Regions from separate parts of the Gordonia oleivorans genome, predicted to be linked through region 2. Evidence: riboswitches for the same ligand, from Rfam matches in the RefSeq annotation. Region 2 holds a riboswitch; each other region holds the start of a gene.

Region 1 (3,270 bases), on a different contig from region 2:
TCCGTACCAGCGATGGGCGTTGCGCACCTCGACCCGAGCACCGGCGCCGGTGACGCCAGCCAGGTCCGCGGCGTCGATGCCGACTCCCGATGCCGCGTTCATGATGTCCACCTCGATTGCCGGCTGAGTGTCGCCGCGGTCATCCGCAGTCGCTGCAGCGGTGTCGGCGGTAGGGTCCGAACCGCACCACGCGCGAAGTATCGCTCGACATAGAACTGTGCGACCGACACGATGCTGGTCAGGACGATGTACCAGACTGTCGCGACGAGGAGCAGCGGCACCACGTCGCCGGAGTAAGTGGAACTCTGGGTGGAGACGACCCCGAACAGATCCAGCAGCGACACGTAATAGACCAGCGACGTCGCCTTGATCAGACCGATCAGGAGGTTCACATAGGACGGGACGATGGTGCGCAACGCCTGAGGAAGGGTGATGCGGAGAAAGTGATAGTGGCGCGGCAATCCCAGTGCCGCGGCAGCGTCGTGCTGGCCGGCGTCCACCGACAGCACTCCGCCCCGCACGATCTCGGCGGCGAAGGCCGATTCGTGCAGGCTGATCCCGACGATCGCGATGATCAGCGGAGTCGCCAGATCGGCCTCGGAGAAGTGAAAGAACCCGGGCCCGAACGGAATTCCCAGACTCAGCGACTCATACAGCGCACCGAAGTTGTACAAGATCAGCAGCAGCACGATCAGCGGAATGGATCGGAACACCCACACGTAGATCCAACTGACCGCTGCCAGAACGGGACTCCGCGACAGGCGCATGAGGGCCAGGACGATACCCCCGAGCAACCCGAGAACCGCACTGTAGGCCGCCACCTCGAGGGTTACCCAGAGTCCCTCGATCACGACCGGACGAAAGAACCAGTACGCGAAGCGATCCCACTGGAAGAACGGGTTGGTGATCAGCCCGTGGACGATCTGCGCGGCGATCACGGCGACCACTGCCGTGAGCATCCACCGCCCCGGATGACGCAGCGGTATCACCGGATCACGCGACGGCGGCGCGGGTACATCGACCGGCACGGTCGGGTGATCATCGCGGGCCTGCGGCGATTCCGTCAGCGCCACCGAGCCCGCATCGCGGCCCCGAGATGCCGTCATCTCCGGCCCGCCGAACCCTGTGGTCTCGTCGACAACGACGTCGAACGGCATGACACATCCAGCAACATCAATACAACCTCTTCCGGCCACACGGTGGCCATCGCGCTTATCGGTCCGATACCGATCCGGTTGTCACCTGGAGCACCCCACCGCGACGCGAGGGTTGCCGGCCAGCAAGCCAGGGCTTGACGCTGACGCTCATCACCGTGGTCAGAACGCTACTGCGCGAGGATGTTTCGATGTCGGGTTTGCACCCGCGAGAGTTTTTCTCTGTGCAGAGGTGAAGATCTCGTGCCGAACGAGCGGCCGATCAGACCCGCCGCTCGCCCGCGATCTCGGCGAGGAGACGCTGATGGATATGGGCCGACAGGAACGGCGAGACGTCACCGCCCAGTTTCGCGACCTCTTTCACCAACGAACTCGACACATGCGCGTAGCGCGGATCGGTCAGCAGAAAGATCGTCTCGACGTCGGCCAGGTCGCGGTTCATCTGGGCCATCGGCAGTTCGTAATCGAAGTCGACCGCCGACCGCAGACCCTTCACGATCGAATGGATCGAGTTCTCCCGCAGGTAGTCCACCAGCAAGCCGGTCCACCGGTCCACCCGCACATTGGGCAGATCGGCACAGTCCTCGGCGATGAGTTCGAGGCGCTCGTCGACGGTGAACAGTCCCCGTTTGTTCGGATTCACCACGACGGTGACGACGAGTTCGTCGAAACACCTCGCGGCGCGCTCCACCACATAACGGTGCCCACGTGTGAAGGGATCGAAGGAGCCGGGGATCACCGCACTGGTCATGACCGTTGAACCTACCCGTCCCCTGCGGCCCACCGTCGCATGCCCACGTCGACGGCGGTGTCCCCGTACATCTTCGTCAGGATCACCTCGAGGTCCTCCGGCCAGCTCACCGACGTCCGCCGGGCACGTTCGAGAATGATCAATGCATCGGCGGACACCCACCGCTCACCGAGTCGCGCGAGGTCGTCCTCGATCTCAGCCGGGTCGATGGCATACGGCGGGTCGCTGAAGACGAGATCGAACGGCTGTGAGGGCGAGCCGGCCAGGAAGGTCGACACCGACGAGGTGACGACCTGCGCATCGGGGGCGAGGCCCAGCGCCGCGACGTTCGCCGTGATGACACCGCTCGCCTTGCGGCGTGCATCGACGAAGGTCGCCGTCGCTGCACCCCTCGACAGGGCCTCGATGCCGAGGGCACCCGATCCGGCGTACAGATCGAGGACGTGGGCGCCGTCGAGGTCGATGCGGGCGGCGAGCATGCTGAACAGTGCTTCTCGCACCCGGTCCGAGGTCGGTCGGGTGCCGTCGTCGGGGACCTTGAGTCGGCGTCCACCGAACCGGCCGGCAATGATGCGGGTCACCCCGCCATTGTGCCCCAGGGCCGCGCCGACGAAGGGGAGCCCAGCGCGCCCGTGCGACCCCGCTCTGCCGCCCTGCAGATCCCCCGATGTGACTGGCCTCACATGTGCCCGCTGAACTGGGAATTGGTGGGTCATTCCGTGACCGATTTCCGTCGGTGGGTGAATCCGACGACACACATTGTTAACGTCGGATCCGTCATGAGCCCGTCCCACATAAGAACGGCCCCATCCAACACACTCACTCTCGACTACCGCATTCCGACGGTGACCGACGGAACCCGGCTCTGGGAGATCGCCCGCGATTCCCGCGTCCTCGACGTCAACTCGAGTTACGCCTACGTACTGTGGTGCTCCGATTTCGCAGAGACGTCCATCGTTGCCGAAGTCGACGGCCGCGCAGTCGGATTCGTCACCGGCTACCGCCGACCGTCGGACCCGTCGACCCTGATGGTGTGGCAGGTCGCCGTCGACGACGACCATCGCGGCCACGGCATCGCCGCCGCGATGCTGCATCGCCTCTTCGATCGCACCGCAGAACGTGGCATCGTCGCGATGCACACCACCATCAGCCCGGATAACGTTGCCTCCCAACGGCTTTTCGCGTCCGTGGCAGCGGCCCGCGGCCTTCGGTTCGACCGGCGCGATCTCTTCGCCGCGACGGACTTCCCCGACGCCCACGAGCCCGAGGATCTCTACCTGCTGGAACCCGAGATCCCGGAACCCTGAGGGACTTTCAGGACTGACGTTTCGACGGAGCTCAACGAGCGGTGTGACGGAGCTCAAC
Region 2 (3,270 bases):
GTCGGGTTCGACCCGTACCCGACCCGCGCGGTCGAGTTCCACCCCGCACTGCTCGGCGAGCTGTCGGCCGAGCGGACTGGCCGCGACCCCCGCCGACCACACCTTGCACTGACTTTCGATGCGACGCGTCGAACCGTCGGCCTGGCGCACCACGAGTCCGTCGTAGTCCATGTCCACGACCATCGCACCGAGTTGCACATCGACTCCCAGTGCGCGCAAACGCTTCTCGGCTCGGGAGCCCAACCTTTCACCGAACGGCGGCAACACCGCCGGTGCGGCGTCGAGCAGGATCACCCGTGCCTGCGTCGAGTCGATGGACCGGAAGGTGCCGCGCAGCGTCGTGCCGGCCATCTCCGCGATCTGACCGGCCATCTCGACGCCGGTGGCCCCGGCTCCGATCACCACGAACGTCAGCAGGCGATCACGCTCGATCGGGTCGGTGGACAGTTCGGCCTGCTCGAACGCCCCGAGGATGCGGCCGCGCAACTCGAGTGCATCGTCGACGGTCTTGAGGCCCGGCGCGAACTCCGCGAAATGATCGTTGCCGAAATAGGATTGGCCCGCACCGGCGGCGATGATCAGACTGTCATACCGAGTGGTGGTGACACGTTCGAGCATGCGTGAGGTCACCGCACGATTCTCCAGGTCGATGGCCTCGACATCGCCCAGTGCCACCGTCACATTCCGTTGGTCGCGAAGAATCACCCGCACCGGCGGTGCGATCTGGCCCTGCGAGATCACCCCGGTGGCGACCTGGTACAGCAACGGCTGGAACAGATGATGAGTCGTGCGTGCGATCAGGGTGACGTCGACGTCGGCATGCTCGAGTCGACGAGCGGCAGCCAGCCCGCCGAACCCCGATCCGACGATGACGACATGGTGCCGGCGGGTCCTGCCGCCGGGAACCGGTACGCGCTGGGTCATGGCACGTTTCCTTCTGGTGTGGAATCGACACCCAGGCGGACGATGTCGGGAAACGGTGCTCCTTGCCGGTGGACTCCGGCTGCGCCAGTCGCACAACCGACGATAGCCCATCGAGCAACCGGTGGCGAGGCCGACTTAAATTCTTCGGCGCGAGAAAATCGTCGCCGCATTCGGGCGTGGACGGCGTCCGTCCCGACATTCTCTTTGCCTGTCTCAGCATCACGGGCCTACGGTGAATCGACCATCTGGAGCGACCGAGAGACCCGGCTCGTCGACGTCGCAGCAACCCGCCCCAGGGTGCTAACGCCGGGATCGATGGGAGACACCCCGTGACGTTTCGTGACCATGCCCCGCTGTCGGTGCTCGACCTCGCACCTATCAGCGAGGGTTCCGATCCTGCTGCTGCGCTGCACAATACGATCGATCTCGCGCAGCACGCCGAGCAGTGGGGGTATCGCCGCTACTGGGTGGCCGAACACCATTTCGCCGCCGTCGCGAGTTCGGTGCCGGCGCTGCTCATCGGTCAGATCGCCTCCGCGACCCGATCGATCCGCGTCGGATCGGCGGCGGTGCAGGTCGGGCAGACGACGGCGGTATCGGTGGCCGAGTCCTTCGGGATGCTCGACGTGTTCCATCCGGGCCGAATCGACCTGGGGCTCGGCCGATCCGGACAGCGACGCGCCGAGGCGGCGGCAACACCCGCGGGTCCGGTCGCGATTTCCGCACCGACCCCGAGTCGGCTCGTCGACGGGGTGGTGATCCCCGAACCCCTCGATGTGACTGCGCTACTGGCACATTCGCCTCTCGCACGCAGCTTCGAGGTGTTGACGCAGCCGGGTGCGCAGCCACCGGACTTCGACGAGCAGGTCGACGACATCCTGTCGCTCCTCGACGGCACCTACACCAGTCCGTCGGGTCAGGAGCTACATGCGGTTCCCGGCGAGGGGGCCGACGTGCAGGTGTGGATCTTCGGCAGCAGCAAGGGGCAGAGCGCTCACGTCGCCGGCGCCCGCGGACTCCCGTTCGCAGCCAACTACCACGTCAGCCCCGGCACCACCCTCGAGGCGGTCGCGGCCTATCGGGAGGCGTTCCGCCCGTCGTCGGTGCTGGCCGAACCCTACGTGGTGGTGTCCGCCGACGTGGTGGTGGCCGACGACGACGACACCGCGCAGCATCTGGCCAACGGCTACGGGCAGTGGGTGCACAGCATCCGCACCGGCCACGGCGCCATCGAGTACCCCGACCCGGCGACGGCGCAGCCGCTGCCCGCCGACCAGCTGGCACTGGTCGCCGATCGGCTCGAGACCCAGTTCGTCGGATCACCCGACACCGTCGTGCAGCGGCTCGCCGCACTCGGGCGGCTCACCGACGCCGACGAACTCGTCATCACCTCGGTCACCCATGACCATGCCGACCGGCTGAGGTCGCATGAGCTGCTCGCCAAGGCATGGGGGCTGATCTGATGAATCGCATTGCTGTCACCGCGAAATCGGCCGTCTCCACACTCGCCGTGGTGGCCGTGGCCGGTGTGCTCACCGCCTGCGGTTCTGGGTCCTCGGGCTCCGACGACGCCGGACCGCCGGTGCTGGGAGGCACCCTGCGCTACGGACTCTCCGACGCCCCCACATGCTCGGACCCGGCCCAGAGCGGCACCAACCAGACGATCTATGTCACCCGGCAGGTCGTCGATTCACTCACCGATCAGGACCCGGGTGATGGCAAACTCAAGCCCTGGCTCGCCCAGAGCTGGGAGGTGAGCCCGGATGCGCGGACCTTCACCTTCCACCTCAAGCCCGGTGTCACCTTCAGCGACGGCACGCCGCTCACCGCCGAATCCGTCAAGGAGAACTTCGACGCCATCGTTGGGCCGCTCGGCGCGGCCAAGGCACCGTTGGCGGCGACTTACCTCGGCGGATACACCGGCACCACCGTCGTCGATCCGCTGACCGCGCGGGTGGCGTTCGGTGCCCCCAATGCGCAGTTCCTGCAGGCCACCTCGACTCCACAGTTGGGGATTCAGGCCGAGGCCACCGTCGCCGCGACGCCGGAGGAGAGGTGCCAGGGCACCAACATCGGATCAGGACCGTTCGTGTATTCGGGCTGGGCGCAGGGCAAGTCGGCGTCACTGCGCAAACGCACCGGATACCGCTGGGGATCGTCGGTCTTCGGTCACGCCGGTGACGCCTACCTCGACGGCATCGACTTCACGGTGATCGCGGAGTCCGGGGTGCGCACCGGATCGCTCGCCTCCGGGCAGCTCGACGCGATCAGCGATGCCCTGCCCAACGACAAGCCGCAGATCACCGGGGCCGGTGGACAGGTCCTCACCGCGGTGAACCCGGGTGT
Region 3 (3,270 bases), 480 kb from region 2:
ATCGGTCTGCGCGTCGCCGCTGCCCTCGGCCTCTTCCTGCGTCTCCCCCGCCGACAGCGTGCTGACGCCGTACGACCTCGCGGACGCCGGCGACGAGGACAGCGCCGCAATCGTCTGCGATGCCGTCGTCTGGGATGCCGTCGTCTGGGATGCCGAGTCGGGGCCCCACGGCACCGTGGTGATGCCCTCGACGATCCGCTCGGCCCAGTACCGGACGAAGTTCACCGGCAGCAGCACGATGCTCGTCGCACTCGCCGCGAGCGCCACCACACCCTGCTTGAACAGTGCCGAATCCCACTGCAGCACACCGTTGAGGATGTCCTGGAAGTCGAACAGATTCGGGAGGTAGGCGCCGTAACCCAGCTCCGGCAGCGGTGGCAGCCAGTCCATCACCCAGCGGATCGGGACCTGGAAGTCGGACAGGGTGATGCCGATGATGTCCGGGAACCGGAACCGGTACGGCAGCAGATCGGGCACCGACCAGTCGAGGCCCAGCGCGTCGACGAGGTTCTGCACGATGATGGCCGACGACGACGGCGACGAGATGGTGCACGTCTGCACATTCTCGAGGGTGCCGGTCTGCGTGCACGTCATCTCACCGTCGACCGGCCCCAAATCCCAGATCACGTAGTCGCCGGGGTATTGATACATGTGATACGGGTACTGATTGTGTTTGACCCAGTACCCGAAGAAGTCGTCGACGACGCCGATCGGGTCGTGCAGCACATCCGGTAGGTCGCAGATCGGATCGCCCTCGATGCAGTAGGTGGTCACCGGCAGGCCGCCGTAATCGGTGCCGCTACGCGGACCCGACATGGTCAGGCCGGGGATGACCCCGACGAGGGCCGATTCGATGCCCTGCCCCCACAGGGTTCCCACCATCCGGGGATCGGAGTAGAGCTCACCGGTGACCCTGCTCGAATCGATGACGGTACCGTCCTCGAGCGGGCGGTTCTGACCGATGTCGGTGAGGACGTCGCCGGCGATACGCGCACCCTGGGAGTATCCGACGATGACGATCTTGCTGTCGGGACAGCTCTGCTGATACGTCGCGACGGCCTGCTCCAGGTTCGCCCTTCCCTCGGACTCGCTCGCGTTGTAGCCGACCGCTCCCAGCGGCCAGATGGTTGCCGAATACGGCACCGGGATGATGTCGTAAGCATCTTCGCCCGAGTAGGGACTGTTGGTAAGCTCCTGCCACTGCGGCCCGTGCCCGGTGTATCGCTGCTCGATCCCCACCAGGTAACTCGCGTCGGTGTTCCACGTTCCCCCGACGGTGAAGACCGCACCGGGCGCGCAATCGCTCTCCTGCGCGAGCGCCACCCCACGCCCCAGAAATGTCGCCGTCACCAGCGATGCCGCCACCGCGCCCACGCCGACCGTGAGAGCTGCGAGTCGAATGCGACGTCGGTCCCCGAACCCTGCCATAGCGTGCAGCGTAGGCCGATGTCCAGTAGTGGATATCGAAAACCGGCCTCACGATCCACAATTCCTCCGGCCGGAGGACACCACCGCGCTCTCGAGCGCACCGCGCGGTGCCGTTTCGGTGGCCACCACGCCCGCCACCGTTCCAACCATGGTGAGCAGGAGGGTTATCAGCCCGGCGTGGCCGTGCTATATCCTTGTCGCCAGGTCATGAGCATCAGCGACAAGCCCCGGCTTGCTGATCGGCAACCCTCCAACCGCGGTGGGGTGCTCCGGGTGATGACCGGGTTGTGGGACGACGCAGTGTGTCCCCGGCAAGCGCGGGTCCGAAGGTCGGACCCCATCAGGGTTCCAGTAACCCTGCCGACCGTAGAAAGTGATCTATTTCCATGTCTGACGCAGCCAACGACGGCACCGTGAATCCTGTGGACACCTGGAGCTTCGAGACCAAACAGATCCATGCGGGTCAGAGCGCCGACGCCGCCACCAACGCTCGCGCGCTGCCGATCTACCAGACCACGTCGTACACCTTCAACGACACCACCCACGCCGCCAACCTGTTCGGGCTGGCCGAGCCGGGCAACATCTACACCCGCATCATGAACCCGACCCAGGACGTCGTCGAGCAGCGCCTGGCCGCTCTCGAGGGCGGTGTCGCCGCACTTCTCGTCGCGTCGGGGCAGGCCGCCGAGACCTACGCCATCCTCAACATCGTCGAGAACGGCGGGCACGTGGTGTCGAGCCCGCGGCTCTACGGCGGCACCTTCAACCTCTTCCACTACACGCTGCCCAAGCTCGGCGTCGAGGTCTCCTTCGTCGAGGACCCGGAGGACCTCGAGTCGTGGCAGGCGGCCGTGCGCCCCAACACCCGGGCCTTCTACGGCGAGTCGGTCTCGAACCCGAACAACGAGATCCTGGACATCGCAGGCATTTCCGAGGTCGCGCACCGCAACGGTGTGCCGCTGATCGTCGACAACACTGTCGCCACCCCGTACCTGCTCAACCCGCTGGCGCACGGCGCCGACATCGTCGTGCACTCGGCGACGAAGTACATCGGTGGACACGGCACCGCGATCGGCGGCGTGATCATCGACGGCGGCACCTTCGACTGGCGGGTGCAGCGTGACGGGGTCGACCTGTTCCCGGGCTTCACCACCCCCGACCCGAGCTACCACGGCGCGGTGTTCGCCGATCTCGGCGCACCCGCCTACGCCCTCAAGGCCCGCGTGCAGTTGCTGCGTGACACCGGTGCGGCGATCTCGCCGTTCAACGCCTTCCTGCTCGCCCAGGGCCTGGAAACCCTGAGCCTGCGCATCGAACGGCACGTCGCCAACGCACAGCGCGTCGCCGAGTTCCTCAACGACCATCCGCAGGTCTCCTCGGTCGCCTACGCCGGCCTGTCGTCGTCGCCGTGGTACGCGCGCGGTCAGCAACTGGCACCCAAGGGCCAGGGCGCGATCATCGGCTTCGAGATCGTCGGCGGTGTCGACGCGGGTAAGCGTTTCGTGGAGGCCCTGACGCTGCACAGCCACGTCGCCAACATCGGTGATGTGCGTTCGCTGGTCATCCATCCCGCCTCGACCACCCACAGTCAGCTCACCCCCGAGGAGCAGCTGGCCGCGGGTGTGACCCCCGGTCTGGTCCGCCTGGCCGTCGGCATCGAGGGCATCGACGACATCCTGGCCGACCTCGCCCAGGGTTTCGCCGCCGCACAGTAATCCGGACTCGAGACAGGAGCACACACCCCGTGTCGGTGAGCATCGACCCCCAGGCCTCCGCGGCGCATCAACCCGAGTGGGAGCAGGTTCCCGACGGGCAGATGGTCCGCATGCGGGTGGGGTCGTT

What was found. Region 2 has a riboswitch for S-adenosylmethionine ahead of ABLE92_RS03075 (LLM class flavin-dependent oxidoreductase). Riboswitches for the same ligand answer to the same signal wherever they lie in the genome.
Region 1: it holds a riboswitch for S-adenosylmethionine, as region 2 does, so the genes downstream of both, ABLE92_RS04160 (amino acid ABC transporter permease) here and ABLE92_RS03075 (LLM class flavin-dependent oxidoreductase) in region 2, are expected to answer to the same signal.
Region 3: it holds a riboswitch for S-adenosylmethionine, as region 2 does, so the genes downstream of both, ABLE92_RS00900 (bifunctional o-acetylhomoserine/o-acetylserine sulfhydrylase) here and ABLE92_RS03075 (LLM class flavin-dependent oxidoreductase) in region 2, are expected to answer to the same signal.

What each region holds. Positions count from the first base shown of each region.
Region 1 covers NZ_JBDZDI010000002.1:149,637-152,906, reverse strand. Annotated here, with positions in the region: gene ABLE92_RS04165 (amino acid ABC transporter ATP-binding protein) at 1-102, opposite strand, end outside; gene ABLE92_RS04160 (amino acid ABC transporter permease) at 99-1,157, opposite strand; SAM riboswitch class IV at 1,204-1,312, opposite strand; gene coaD (pantetheine-phosphate adenylyltransferase) at 1,417-1,905, opposite strand; gene rsmD (16S rRNA (guanine(966)-N(2))-methyltransferase RsmD) at 1,917-2,486, opposite strand; gene ectA (diaminobutyrate acetyltransferase) at 2,685-3,212, shown strand.
Region 2 covers NZ_JBDZDI010000001.1:683,432-686,701, reverse strand. Annotated here, with positions in the region: gene ABLE92_RS03080 (NAD(P)/FAD-dependent oxidoreductase) at 1-924, opposite strand, end outside; ZMP/ZTP riboswitch at 947-1,026, opposite strand; SAM riboswitch class I at 1,163-1,246, shown strand; gene ABLE92_RS03075 (LLM class flavin-dependent oxidoreductase) at 1,254-2,387, shown strand; gene ABLE92_RS03070 (ABC transporter substrate-binding protein) at 2,387-3,270, shown strand, end outside.
Region 3 covers NZ_JBDZDI010000001.1:207,912-211,181, forward strand. Annotated here, with positions in the region: gene ABLE92_RS00895 (cutinase family protein) at 1-1,428, opposite strand, end outside; SAM riboswitch class IV at 1,632-1,752, shown strand; gene ABLE92_RS00900 (bifunctional o-acetylhomoserine/o-acetylserine sulfhydrylase) at 1,815-3,143, shown strand; gene metX (homoserine O-acetyltransferase MetX) at 3,173-3,270, shown strand, end outside.